Regions from separate parts of the Nonomuraea sp. NPDC049607 genome, predicted to be linked through region 1. Evidence: riboswitches for the same ligand, from Rfam matches in the RefSeq annotation. Region 1 holds a riboswitch; the other holds the start of a gene.
The links. Region 1 has a riboswitch for cyclic di-AMP ahead of AB0J97_RS05170 (hypothetical protein). Riboswitches for the same ligand answer to the same signal wherever they lie in the genome.
Positions count from the first base shown of each region.

Region 2: another riboswitch for cyclic di-AMP. It lies ahead of AB0J97_RS06180 (C40 family peptidase); the one in region 1 lies ahead of AB0J97_RS05170 (hypothetical protein).

Region 1 covers NZ_JBFAOV010000002.1:198,414-205,335, forward strand. The annotation lists gene AB0J97_RS05135 (NAD(P)H-binding protein) at 1-175, opposite strand, end outside; gene AB0J97_RS05140 (helix-turn-helix domain-containing protein) at 230-580, shown strand; gene AB0J97_RS05145 (roadblock/LC7 domain-containing protein) at 718-1,092, shown strand; gene AB0J97_RS05150 (hypothetical protein) at 1,096-1,929, shown strand; gene AB0J97_RS05155 (roadblock/LC7 domain-containing protein) at 1,962-2,333, shown strand; gene AB0J97_RS05160 (hypothetical protein) at 2,359-2,730, shown strand; gene AB0J97_RS05165 (alpha/beta hydrolase) at 2,740-3,621, opposite strand; partial or broken gene AB0J97_RS05170 (hypothetical protein) at 3,913-4,341, opposite strand; cyclic di-AMP (ydaO/yuaA leader) riboswitch at 4,565-4,699, opposite strand; gene AB0J97_RS05175 (DUF5302 domain-containing protein) at 4,865-5,065, opposite strand; gene AB0J97_RS05180 (MDR family MFS transporter) at 5,113-6,567, opposite strand; gene AB0J97_RS05185 (PadR family transcriptional regulator) at 6,624-6,922, shown strand, end outside.
Region 2 covers NZ_JBFAOV010000002.1:396,109-403,030, forward strand. The annotation lists gene AB0J97_RS06160 (thioredoxin domain-containing protein) at 1-441, opposite strand, end outside; gene AB0J97_RS06165 (O-methyltransferase) at 576-1,223, shown strand; gene AB0J97_RS06170 (branched-chain amino acid aminotransferase) at 1,288-2,385, opposite strand; gene AB0J97_RS06175 (3-isopropylmalate dehydrogenase) at 2,575-3,621, opposite strand; cyclic di-AMP (ydaO/yuaA leader) riboswitch at 3,721-3,874, shown strand; gene AB0J97_RS06180 (C40 family peptidase) at 3,905-4,450, shown strand; gene AB0J97_RS06185 (NAD(P)-dependent alcohol dehydrogenase) at 4,434-5,426, opposite strand; gene AB0J97_RS06190 (DUF2306 domain-containing protein) at 5,604-6,230, shown strand; gene AB0J97_RS06195 (response regulator transcription factor) at 6,203-6,880, opposite strand.

The sequences.
Region 1 (6,922 bases):
GGGCGATGGCGCAGACGACGGCGTCGTAGCCCTCGGCGAGCGTGGCGGCGTCGTGGACGTCGCCCTTGACGGGACCGCGGCGGCTGACACCGGTGACGTCGTGGCCGCGGCCGGTGAGTTCGGTGACGATGCGCTGGCCGATCATGCCGGTCGCGCCGAACACGAGGATCTTCATGAGAAGCACAGTATCCAATGGATACTGGTTACTTCATCGTGCTATAAGTACCTTATGGATACCGGTGATGCCTTCGACCCGAACTGCCCGACCCGGCTGGTCCTCGACCGGATCGGCGACAAGTGGTCGGTGCTGGTGCTGCTCAGCCTCAGCGACGGGCCGATGCGCTTCACCGTGCTGCGGGGGCGGATCGGCGGGGTGACGCCGAAGGTCCTCACGCAGACGCTGCGGGCCATGGAGCTGGACGGGCTGATCACCCGCGAGGTCTTCGCCGAGGTGCCGCCGCGGGTGGAGTACGCGCTGACCGACCTCGGACGCTCGCTGCACACGCCGATCTCGGTGGTGGCGCGGTGGGCCGAGGAGAACGTTTCCGAAATCATCCGCCATCGTGAAAAAGTCTCGTGAATTGATCTTATTTCCGCACGAGTGATGCTTTTCTTCGCCCTGGCCGTATAAAAACGTATCTCCTGGTAAAACGCGTCCCTTCTGATCTCTTGTGGCCCCCTACGCTTTCCCCGTCCCACGACGGAGGGAGGCTCGCGGTGCTGGGAGTGGACACGTGCCTGGCGGAGGTCATGTCGATACCGGGCGCGCTCGACGCCATGCTGGTCGACGGCACCAGCGGCATGGCGGTCGCCTTCAGCAGCGCGTCCGGCGTGGACGCCGACAGGTCCGCCGCCGCGCTGACCGAGGCGCTGCGCGCCACCACCGACGGGCTGACCCGGACGTGCCCCGGCGAGATCGTGCGCATCGACGACATGCTCGTCACCACCGACCGGGGGCACCACCTGCTCCGGCTGCTGGAGACGGTCTTCGAGGGGCCGCTGGTCATCTACGTCCGCCTCGACCTGGAGCGCTCGAACCTGGCCCTGGCCCGTTACCGCCTGCGGGCCATCTCCGACCTGCTGACCACCTGAGCCATGGCCGCGCTCGACTCGCTCCTGTCCGGACTCGCCCGCGAACGCGCGACGGGCGCCCTCCGCCTGGGCAGGAACGGCACGATCTACCTGTCGGGAGGGCGCGTGACGTACATGGAGTGCGCCCAGGCGCCGGGCGTCGAGCGGCTGTTCGCGGCCAGGGGGCGGATGTCGGAGTCGGCCCTGCGCGCCCTCCAGGCCGACGGCGGCCGCGCCCGGCTGCTCCAGGAGGGCCCGGTCACCTTGGCCGAGCTCCAGTACGCCGTGCTCGGCGTGGTCCAGGACGCCGCCTTCTTCCTGCTGCCGGTGACCGGCGTGCGGCCGAAGTTCCGGCCCGGGGAGGAGCACTGGCTGGGCGGGCAGTGGTTCTTCGACGTCCCGGAGCTGGTGCGCGAATCCGCCCGCCGCCGCGAGCAGCTCGCCGGCATCTGGCCCTCCGCCGACGTGGACACCCAGCCCGTACGGCCGATCCCGCGCCTTCCCGGGCACGGGGTGACGCTCAGCCAGGTGCAGTGGGAGGTCGTCGTACGGGCCGACCAGAAGGCCACCCCGCTGGAGCTGGCCCGGCAGCTCGGCCGGTCGGGCTACTCGGTGCTGCTGGCCGTCAGGAAGCTGGCCGCCGCCGGCCTGCTCGTCCCGCCGGACCCGGTACGGCCCGCGCAGCCCCGACACCACCCCGACCACGGGGAGGCACTGCCCAAGCGGGTGCCGAGCCCGGTGGCCGTCCCCGCCGGCGACGGGCGGACGGGGACGGCCGCCGGGCCGGTGCCGACGGGCGACCCGACCGATCTGACGCTGCTGCTGCGGCTGAAGAAGGCGCTGGAGGAGATGCCGTGAGGTTCCCCTCACGACGCAGGAGGAGGCCACCCGTGGAGCTACGGCAAGAGGTCCTGGCGGAGATGGAGCTCCTGCGCGGACGCACCCCGGACGTCACCGGCAGCGTCGCCTGCACCGTGGACGGCCTGCGGATCGCCGGCGACCTCGCCGGCGACACCGGCGAACAGGTGGCGGCGCTGTCGGCGGCGCTGCTCGCGATGAGCAGCCGGATGCTGACCATGGCGGGCCGCGGGACGTTCGAGGAGACCCTCGTGTCCGGCACCGCCGGGTTCGTGGCCCTCTACGCCGCGGGCCCCACGATCGTCCTCACGGTCCTGGCGGGACCCGGCGCCAACGTCGGGCTCCTGCGGCTGGAGGGCAGGAAGACGGCGGCCTCCGTGGCCGCCGTGGCACGCAAGCACTGACCATCCCACCGAAGCGGAGGAAAGCATGGCAGGCATGGACGTCTCCCTCAAGGAAATGATGAGCATCGACGGCACGATCGGAGCGGCGATCGTCGACCACGGCAGCGGCATGGCGCTCGGCACGCTCGGCGGCTCGAAGGAGCTGGACCTCCAGGTCGCGGCGGCGGGCAACACCGAGGTCATCAAGGCCAAACTGCGCACGATGGACTCGCTGGGCCTCAAGGACGGCATCGAGGACATCCTCATCACGCTGACCGCGCAGTACCACATCATCCGCCCGCTCACCGGCCGCAGCGGCAAGGGCCTGTTCCTCTACCTCGCCCTCGACCGCAACCGGGCCAACCTGGCCCTGGCCCGGCACATGCTCAAGGTCATCGAGGAGAAGCTGGAGCTCTGACCGGCCCGTTCACGGCTCCGTGGCGACCTCCGGGCGTACGGCGGCCGCGGAGCCGGTGTGGGCGCTGATCTCGGCGATGATCTCGGGCCAGAGGGGGCGGGGCAGGTCGTGGCCCATGCCGGGGTAGGTGACCAGGCGGGCGCCCGGGATGGCGGCGGCGGTGGCCCGGCCGCCGGCGATCGGCACGAGCTGGTCGTCCTCGCCGTGGATGACCAGCGCGGGCGCCCTCAGCCCGCCCAGCGCCGCCGTACGGTCGCCGGAGGCCATGATGGCGGCCAGCTGGCGGGCCGTGCCGGCCGGGTCGTGGCAGCGGTCGAAGGCCAGCCCGGCCAGCCTGCCGACGCGTTCGCGGTCCAGCTCGTAGCCGGGCGACCCGATGACGGACCAGGTCGCCAGGGCACCGGCGACGACCGACTCGCGATCGGCCGCGGGCTTGGCGAACAGCACCGCGGCGGCCGCCTCGGTCGGCGGGGCCGCCTGGGGGCTGGGCGTGGACATGATCGAGGTCAGGCTCAGCACGCGCGCGGGATGCCGGATGGCCAGCGCCTGGGCGACCATCCCGCCCATCGAGGCGCCGACGACGTGCGCGGCGGGCAGGCCCAGGACGTCCATGAGCCCGGCGCTGTCGTCGGCCAGGTCGTCCAGCACGTACGGCGAGGGCGCTCCCCATGGGGGAACGCCCTCGTCGTGGAGGTGCGTGGACAGGCCCGCGTCGCGGTTGTCGAACCTGACGACGTGGTGCCCCCGCTCGGCCAGGAGTTCGCAGAACTCGTCGTCCCAGTGGATGAGCTGGGCGCCGAGTCCCATGATGAGCAGCAGGGGCCTGCCCGCGGGTGAGCCGAAGCTCTCGTAGGCGATCTCGATGCCGTTGGCGGCTGCGCGCTGGATCACAGCGACCAGAATGTCATTCTGGTCGTCCGGCGTAAAGGCCGGAATGTCCGCGGGTCAGTCGTTGAGGAGCTTGCGCAGGCGCTCGCCGCCGAGCACCACGCCGCCACCGGCCAGGACCAGCACGCCGGCCATGACGGTGCCGCCCATCGCGACGGTCTTCCCGACGTTGCCCTGACCGCCGGCGGAGGTTGCCGCGTCGTCGGCGGGCGCCTCGGCCAGGACCTTGGGGGGCTCGGCCGGGTTGGCGTCGTACCTGCTCCAGGCGCCGCTGGAGAAGGCCACGGGGTAGTTCTTCTTGCCCTTGCCGTCGCCCCACTTGGTGATGACGTAGTCGATCTTGATGTGGCCCTGGCCGCCGTTGCCGTCCACGCCGAGGGTGTCGGAGTTGAAGGTGCCGCCGGTCAGCTCGGCGAAGGTCTTGGCGTCGAGGTCGAGCATGACGCCGCGGTTGGAGGGCTCGCCCGGGCCGCGGTCGCCCACGAAGAACGGCATCTTCTTGCCGTTGTAGGTCACGTAACCCTCGGTCATGAGGGGCCAGCTGGGACTGGCGGCCAGGCCCTTCTGCATGGGCTTGCCGCTGGCGGGAAGACCGGTGTCGCCGGCGCGGCCGGAGGAGTCGTCCCAGAAGTACGAAGCCTTGGTGGATCCCTTGAGCAGGATCTTCTGGTCGTCGCCGGTGTCGGCGTGGGCGCCGGTGGCGGAGATCGTCAGCGCGCCCATGGCGGACACGGACAACAGGGCGAGAGAGCGCAGGCCAAATCGAGACATGAAGCAGTGAAGTCCTTCGCGAGGGGACAGGGGGAACGCGCGTGACTACGGTGCGTAACCGGGCAGAGCGCCGAAAGGGTGGTTACGCGGCGCGTGGGGGAAGTCAGGGAAGAGACCGCTCAGCAGGCGGTCGTCACTACACTGTCCGGGGGTACGACGAGGTGGTACATGCGTGAAGTCCTCTCCATCTCGCCTACCGGGTTAGCTGACGGGTTCGGGCGTGGAGATGCCCTACCGGCACAGGGCCGGATTCACCCCAATGAGATGGGTCCCCGGTTCCCGACAAGTCGGGATTCGGCGCCAGCTGTCGCCCCTCTCCTGGTAGGGACTACGCCACCAGCTGGTAATTGGTTAAGACGGTACCCAGAGATTCGGACAAATACAAACGAATCGTCATGAACCGGGTAAAGATCTACCTGTCGAGGTAAAGAGAAAGGGGGCACGGCATGCCGTACCCCCAGCTAAATTCGACCTTTCAGCCGCCGCTCTTGCGCCTGAAGGATCTTTTACTCGAGGCCGGGCCGTGCGCCCCGTGGATCTTCGACGGGTCCACGCCCCTGCCACCCGCGGCCGAGTCGGCCTGCTGCCCGCGCTTGCGTTCCAACGCCTCCCGGAACTTGCGCTTCATCTCGTCCTCGGGAGTCTCGCTGACTTCCGGCTCCGGTGTTTCCGCCATGAGGACCTCCTGGTATTGGGGACATCCACAGCTTCGCATGACGCCGCTTACGACGCGAAACCGGCCTCCACTCTGCTCTCCGGCGCCGGCGTCTGCTCCAGCCGCCTGCCGGGCATCATGACCAGCGCGACCAGGGCGATCACCGCGCCCGCCACGCCCAGCGACGGGATCACCACGGCCGCCGCCGAGGCGTGCGCGGCCGCGAGCCCGTGCACGGGCGCGTCCGTGGTGATGACCGACGTGTACGCGGTGCCGGCCAGCGCCAGCGCCACCGAGCCGCCGATCTGCCGGAAGAAGGTGAGGTTGGCCGAGGCGGTGCCGATGTACTGCGGCGCGACGGCCTGCTGCACGGCCACGGTCAACCCCGACAACATCGGCCCCATGCCGAGCCCGATGAGCACCATCCACCCGGCCAGCAGCAGGCCGTCGGTGCGCAGGGTCAGGTTCAGGCAGAGCAGGCTGCCGGCCACCAGCAGGAACGGCGCCCCCACCAGCCACGGCTTGTACGTGCGCGTCCTGGACATCAGCGTCCCCATGAGCGCGCTGCCCGCCACCATGGCCAGCGTCATCGGGTAGATCCTCAGCCCGGACTCGGTGGCGCTGACGTTCAGCGCCTGCTGGAAGTAGCGCGGCAGGAACACCACACCGGCGTACATGCAGAAGGCCGTGAAGAACGAGGTCGCGTTGACCAGCGTGTACGTGCGGTCCCGGAACAGGTGCATCGGCATGATCGGGCTCGACGCCCGCAGCTCGACCAGCACGAACACGGCCAGCAGGACCAGGGCCAGCAGGATCGGCCCGGCCACGGGCAGGGACGTCCAGGAGTTGCCGTCCAGGCCCTTCTCGGTGAGGCCGAGCAGCAGCGCGCTGATGGCCACGCTGAACACCGCGATGCCCAGGTAGTCCGGTCGGCCCCCGCCGCCGGTGCCCGGACGGAACGGCAGCCGCAGCGCCACGATCGCGATCAGCGCTATCCCGAGCGGCACGTTCACGTAGAAGGCCCACCGCCAGCTCGCGTGGTCGGTGAACAGCCCGCCCAGGAACGGCCCGGCCAGGTACGTCAACGCCATCACACCGCCGAGCGCACCCTGCACCCGGGCGCCGTTCCGGCCGGGCGGGAACATCTCCATCACCAGGGCCAGCGAGAGCGGCAGCAGCGCGCCCGCGCCCAGCCCCTGCACGGCCCGGAACACGATGAGCTGGGTCATGTCCTGCGCCAGGCCGCACAGCGCCGATCCGACGACGAACACCGACATCCCGACGAGCAGCAGCGGCTTCCTGCCGTGCTGGTCGGACAGCCGGCCGTACAGCGGCACGGTGACGGTGGAGGTGAGCAGGTAGGCCGTGACCACCCACGTGTACAGCCGCGTGCCGCCCAGCTCGCCGGTGATGCGGGGCAGCGCGGTGCCGACGATCGTCTGGTCGAGCATCGCCAGGAACATCCCGCCGAGCACCGCCAGCAGCACCAATCCGTTGCCCTTGGCCTTCATGTCACTAGTCACAGGTAGAGACTGATAGGTAAGAGCTGACATGTCAAGCCTTTGCTATGCTGGCGGGCATGTCCCTGCGGATCGCCCTCCTCGGGCTGCTCTCCGGCGTCGGCCCGGCCAGCGGCTACGACCTGGCCAAGAAGTTCGAGCACTCGCTCAACCACGTCTGGCAGGCCGGGCACACGCAGATCTATCCCGAGCTGGTCAAGATGGCCGCCGACGGCCTGGTGACGGTCGAGCACGAGGGCGCGCGGGGCCGCAAGATCTACGCCATCACCCCCGAAGGCCGCGCGCTGCTCACCGACTGGCTGATCGGCCACGACCCGTCGGCGACCGTGCGCAGCGAGACCGCCCTCCAGGCGTTCCT
Region 2 (6,922 bases), 200 kb from region 1:
GACCAGCTCCTGCACGGTGAAGCCCGAGGCCGTGCCGTGCGGGGCGGGCTGCATCGCGTAGAGCGCGTCCCTGAAGGCCAGCCAGTTCTCCTCCGGCATGCACCGGGCGGCGGCCGCGGCCCTGATGGAGTTGGAGCGCATGGGCTCGTCCTGGAAGATCGTCACGGGGTGGAAGACGACCTTGAGCCTGCCCTCCTTGGCCAGCTTCTGGATCGTGCCGTCGACCTTGGAGTGCATCTCCTTGCAGATCGGGCAGTCGAAGTCCTCGTACACGTCGAGCACGGGCGCGTCGCTGGACCTGTCGGCCAGGACCATCGAACCGTCGAGCTGCCTGGTCAGGCGTACCGACCCGGCCGTCTCACCCGGCTCCGAGAAAGCCAGCACACCCAGCACCACCAGGGCCGCACCCGCGACCACGACCGCAATCAACCGCTTCATCATCCGCCCATTTCCCCGCTCACCGATCGCGCAGACCCTACCAACGCCAGAACCACTCTCCGGACGGCCGCCCGGCGCGGCTCCCTCATTGGTACCTGATGACGGTGAGAGAACGCTGTGAGGAGAGAATGACCTTCATGAAGGCGAACCTCCTCGACCCCGCGGTGGGCCGGTACATCCTCGACCACTCCACCCCGCCCGACTCCCTGCTGGAGGAGCTGGCACGGGAGACGGCCGAGGCGACGGGCGACCGCGCCGGCATGCAGATCTCCGCCGACCAGGGCCGGTTCCTGACCATGCTCACCCAGCTCGCGGCCCCGGCCGTGGCGGTCGAGGTGGGCACGTTCACCGGCTACTCCTCGATCTGCATCGCGCGGGGGCTGTCCGGCGGGCGGCTGCACTGCTTTGACGTGAGCGAGGAGTGGACCTCGATCGCCCGGCGCTACTGGGAGAAGGCGGGCGTGACCGACCGCGTCTCGCTGACGCTCGGGCCCGCCCTGGAGACGCTGGCCGCCTTCGACGAGCCCGTCGACCTGGCCTTCCTCGACGCCGACAAGGGCAACTACCCCGGCTACTACGAGCTGCTGGTCGAGCGGCTGCGGCCGGGCGGCCTGCTGCTGGCCGACAACACGCTGCGCAGCGGGCACGTGGCCGACCCGGCGCACGCGGAGCCGACGACGGTGCAGATCCGCGAGTTCAACGACCTGGTGATCGAGGACCCGCGGGTGAGCGTGGTCGTGCTGCCGATCGCCGACGGGATCACGATGATCAGGAAGAACCACTAGACCCCCCTTGACCACGGGATCCCGGCGGTGGCCGGCGGCTGAACGCCGGCCTCCCCGGCACGCCCTAGGCGATCTTGTGGATCCAGCCGCGAGTGTCGGGGCGGGCGCCGTACTGGATGCCGACGAGCTCCTCGCGCACCCGCATGGTCACCGGGCCCGGGGTGCCGTCGGCGATGGTCCAGGAGCGGTCGGCGCCCCTGACCGAACCCACGGGGGTCACCACGGCGGCGGTGCCGCACGCGAACACCTCGGTCAGCTCGCCGGCGGCGCAGGCGGACTCCCACTCGTCCACCGAGATCAGCCGCTCCTCGGTCTCCAGGCCGAGCTCGTCGGCCAGCTCCAGGATCGACTCGCGGGTGATGCCGGGCAGCAGGGTGCCGGTGAGCGCCGGGGTGACGAGCTTGTTGCCGAAGACGAAGAACAGGTTCATCCCGCCCATCTCCTCGACGTACTCGTGCTTGTGGGCATCGAGCCAGACGACCTGGTCGCAGCCGTTCTCGACGGCCTGGCGCTGGGCGACGAAGGCGGCGGCATAGTTGCCGCCGCACTTGGCGAAGCCGGTGCCGCCGGGCGCGGCGCGCGTGTACTCGGTCGACAGCCACACCGAGACGGGCTTGATGCCACCGGCGAAGTACGAGGCCGCCGGCGAGGCGATGACCATGTACTTGTAGGTCTTCGACGGGTAGTTGACGCCGAGCCCGGCCTGCGTGGCGAACATGAACGGACGCAGGTAGAGGCTGTGGCCCTCGGTGGTCGGCACCCACTCCTTGTCGGCCGAGACCAGGAGCTCCAGCGACTCCACGAACGCCTCCTCCGGCAGCTCCGGCATGGCCATGCGCTCGGCCGAGCGGTTGAAGCGGGCGGCGTTCGCGTACGGACGGAAGGCCACGATCGAGCCGGAGATCTGCCGGTACGCCTTCAGTCCCTCGAACAGCTCCTGCGCGTAGTGGAAGACCGAGGTCGCGGGGTCGAGCAGGAGCGGCCCGTACGGCAGGAGCGCGGCGTCGTGCCACCCCTGGCCCTCGGTGTAGTCGATCGTGATCATGTGGTCGGTGAAGACCTGCCCGAACCCGGGGTTCGCCAGTACCTGCTCCCGCTCGGCCGCGGTGCGAGCGTGGTCGGAATGCTGCACGTCGAAGCTGAGCTTCTGAGCGATGGTCATGACGACGGTCCTTACTCTCTGCGAATCTACGATCCTGAAAGCTACTGCCCACGAGCAGTATTCGTACTTCCTATTGTCTTGCCATTTGGGATGGCAAGAGGCAGTTGGGATGGGTTCAACCCTCTGAACGCCAAAAAGCGCCTGGCAGTCCTCGTCGGGACCGCCAGGCGCGTACGGGGCTAGACGGTCCTAGCCGGATACTCGCGCGGAGATGTCGTCGCCGATCTCGCTGGTCGAACGGCCGGCGCGGCCGGTGACGCGCTCGGCGATGTCGGCGGCCACGGCCTGCTCGACCTTGGCGGCCTCGGCGTGCAGGCCGAGGTGGTCGAGGAGCATGCCCACGGACAGGATGGTGGCGGTCGGGTCGGCCTTGCCCTGACCGGCGATGTCGGGCGCGCTGCCGTGCACCGGCTCGAACATGCTCGGCGAGGTGCGCTCGGGGTTGATGTTGCCGCTGGCCGCCAGGCCGATGCCGCCGGCGATCGCGGCGCCGAGGTCGGTGATGATGTCGCCGAACAGGTTGTCGGTGACGATCACGTCGAAGCGCTCGGGCTGGGTGACGAAGAACATCGAGGCCGCGTCGATGTGGCTGTAGTCGGTGGTGACGTCGGGGAACTCCTCGGCCACGCGGTTGACCGTGCGCTGCCACAGGTCGCCGGCGAAGGTGAGCACGTTCGTCTTGTGGACGAGCGTGAGCTTCTTGCGGGGCCGCGACTGCGCCTTCTGGAAGGCGTAACGCACGACGCGCTCGACACCGTGGGCGGTGTTCAGCGACTCCTGGGTGGCGATCTCGTGCGGCGTGCCGCGCCGCATGACGCCGCCGGTGCCGGCGTAGAGGCCCTCGGTGCCCTCGCGGACGACGACCATGTCGATGTGCTCGGCGGTGGCGCCGGCCAGCGCGGTCTCGACGCCGGGGAACAGCTTGACCGGGCGCAGGTTGACGTAGTGGTCGAACTCGAACCTGAGCTTGAGCAGCAGGTCGCGCTCCAGGATGCCCGGCGGCACGCTGGGGTCGCCCACGGCGCCGAGCAGGATCGCGTCGTAGCCGCGCAGCTCTTCGAGCACCGCGTCGGGCAGCGTCTCGCCCGTGCGGTGGTAGCGGGCTGCGCCCAGGTCGTAGTGGGTGGGCTCGATCTTCGTGCCCACGGCCTCCAGGGCCTTGAGCCCTTCGGCTACGACCTCGGCGCCGATGCCATCCCCGGGGATGACGGCCAGGCGGATGTTACGCGACTCCATGGGCGGTACCTTACCGGCTCGTCTCGGCTGACGAACACATCATCTCAATCTCCGGACAATCCGTTTTGGGGGGATTGCGACCTTTTGACCGTTTCGTTAGAGTCCGACGAGCCTAATCCACGCAGCCGCTGCGTGGAGCCGGGGACCCATCTTTCCCCCCGGGGCGAATCGGCACCGCTCTCAAGCACCGCCGTAGGGCTACTTCCAGGCCCGAGCCCGTCAGCTAACCCGGCCGGCCACGTGGAAGGACAGTCCCCTGTCTAGCATCGCCATTCTCCTGGCGGTGGCGGCGGGCGGAGCGGGTCTCGCGCCCGCCGCTCCCGCCGACCCCACCCCCGCCATCACCCTCACCGGCCCCCAGGTGAAACAGGTCCAGGAACGGCACGTGCCGAAACCGGCCTGGAAGGTCGCCCTCGAATACGCCATGGACAAGCGCGGCACCCCGTACGTGTGGGGCGGCGCCAGCGAGCGGGGCTACGACTGCTCGGGCCTCATGCTCAGGGCCTACGAGGACGCCGGCATCGAGCTCCCCAGAGTCGCCGCGGATCAGTACGGCGCCTTCTCCAAGAAAATCGCCTGGAAAGACCTCAAACCAGGCGACCTGGTGTTCTTCAGCGGCCTCGGCCACGTCGGCATGATCTCCAAGCCCGGCTACATGGTCCACTCCCCCCACACCGGCGACGTGGTGAAGGAGGAACGCCTGTCGCAGTGGCGCAGGCAGGCCTTCGTCGGCGCGGTACGCCCCGACCCCCAGGGCGTCAAGCGCTGGGCCGACTACGCCCAGCTCCGCAAGGCCCCGGCCCCCGCGATGCTCACCGCGACCCTGTGACGACGACCTTCCCCGGCGAGTGTCCCTCCTCCTGGTAGCGGACGGCCGCCGGGATCTCGCCGAACGGGAAGGTCCTGTCGATGACCGGGGTGACCTCCCCCTGCTCGATCAGCCCGGTCAGCGTCAGCAGGTTCGCCCTGTTGCTCCCGCAGCGGACCACGTCCGCCCTGACGATCCGCTGCGGGACGAAGGTCGCCGACGCCAGTGCGGCGAACATGTGGCCGGCCGGCTGCACCCAGCGGCCGGCCGGCCCGCCGACCAGCACGTACGTGCCCTTCCTGGTCAGCACGCGACGGCAGTCCGACAGCCGGCGGCCGCCCGCCACGTCGATGAGGAGGTCGAAGCGCCGGCCCGAGGCCGCGAAGTCCTCCTTGGTGTGGTCGACGACGTCGTCCGCGCCGAGCGAGCGGACCAGGTCCGCGTTGCGCCCGCCGCACACGCCGGTGACGTGGGCCCCCATCGACCTGGCGAGCTGCACGGCGAACGTGCCCACACCGCCGGACGCGCCGTTGACCAGCACCTTCTGGCCCGGCTGCACGCGTCCCTCGTCGCGCAGCGCGATCAGCGCGGTGTTGGCCGCCATCGGCACCGCCGCCGCCTGCTCGAACGACAGCCCCCGCGGCTTGGGGGCCACCTCGTCCTGCCGCAGGCAGACGTACTCGCCGAAGCCGCCCCGCAGGGACATCGCGTACACCTCGTCGCCGGGGCGGAACAGCGTGACGTCCTTGCCCGCCGCCTCGACCTCCCCCGCCACGTCGGCCCCGAGGACGGCGATGCTCGGCCGCAGCAGCCCGACCCCGCCGCCCATGACCCGGGCCAGGTACGGCTCTCCCCGCATGAAGTGCCAGTCATAGGGCTGCACGGACGTGGCCCGCACCCGGATCAGCACCTCGTCGTCGCGCGGCACGGGCCGCTCGACCTCGGTCAGGACGAGCTGGTCGGGCGAGCCGAACCTGCGCAGGACGTAGGCCTTCATCGTTTCCTCCCTCGTGGATGTGCCGTCAGTGTGGGCGCGACCTGCGCGGACGCTCAACGGTCGAAAGGCGACGGCTCGATGGCCGAAAGTACGACGGCCCGTCCCGCCGATGGTGCGAACGGGGAGGGGCCGTCCGCGCGATGACCCGGCACGGCCGCGGCCGTCACGCTCTCCCCCATGAGATGGATCGCACCCGCCGGGCTGCTCACGCTCAGCGTCGTCCCCCTGGTCGCCGGCGCCCTCCGGGTGACCGAGCTGGCCTCCGGCGCCGCCGTCACGGCCGACAACGCGCGGTTCTTCGCCATGCCCGTGCCGGTGCTGCTGCACATCCCGGCGTCGCTGGCGTTCTGCGTCCTCGGCACGTTCCAGTTCCAGGCCGGGTTCCGGGCCCGGCGGCCCGGGTGGCACCGGGTGGCGGGGCGGGCGCTGGTGGCGTCCGGGCTGGTCGCGGCGCTGTCAGGGCTGTGGCTGACGCTCTTCTCCGACCTTCCGGCGGGCGACGGCACGCTGCTGGCCGCCTTCCGGCTGCTGTTCGGAACGGCCATGGCCGCCTGCCTCCTGCTCGGCCTGGCCGCGATCCGGCGGCGCGACGTCGCCCGGCATCGGGCCTGGATGACGCGCGGGTACGCGATCGGGCTCGGCGCGGGCACGCAGGCGTTCACCCTGGCGTTCGGGCTGGCCGCCTTCGGGCCACCCGGCGAGCTGGGCCGGGCGCTGCTCGTCGGCGCGGGCTGGGTGATCAACCTGGCGGTGGCCGAGTCGGTCGTCCGCCGGGGTCAGGTGCGTACGCGGTCGGTCTCGTAGGCCCACATGGCGATCTCGACGCGGTTGCGCACGCCGAGCTTGGTCATCAGGCTCGCGACGTGGCTCTTGACCGTGCTGAGCGAGATGTGCAGCTCGGCGGCGATCTCGCTGTTGGTCCGGCCGCGGGCCACCGCGCGCAGGATCTCCTCCTCGCGGCCGGTCAGCGCCTCGACCGGCTGCGCGGGCGCCTCGGTACGCCCGGCCCCGGCGAAGGCGGCCAGCAGGCGCGCGGTCACGCTCGGGGCGATGAGCGCCTCGCCGCCGGCCGCCGCGGTCACCGCCTGGGCGAGCAGCGCTGGGCCGGCGTCCTTGAGCAGGAAGCCCCTGGCTCCGGCGCGGAGGGCGGCGTAGACGTACTCGTCGAGGTCGAAGGTGGTGATCACGACCACCGCCATGGGGTCGGCGACGTCGGGCCCGGCCAGCTGCCGGGTGGCCGCGATGCCGTCGAGGCCGGGCATGCGGATGTCGAACAGGCACACGTCGGGACGCAGGCGGCGGGCCAGCTCGACGGCCCGCCTGCCGTCGCCGGCCTCGCCGACGACCTCGATGCCGGGCTGGGCGTCGAGGATCATCCTGAGCCCGGTGCGGGCGATCTCCTGGTCGTCGGCGACGAGCACCCGGATGGCCCCGGCCTCCCGCTGCTCGGTCACGCGGCCTCCCGTCGGTCGGTCATGCGGCTTCCCCTGCTCGGT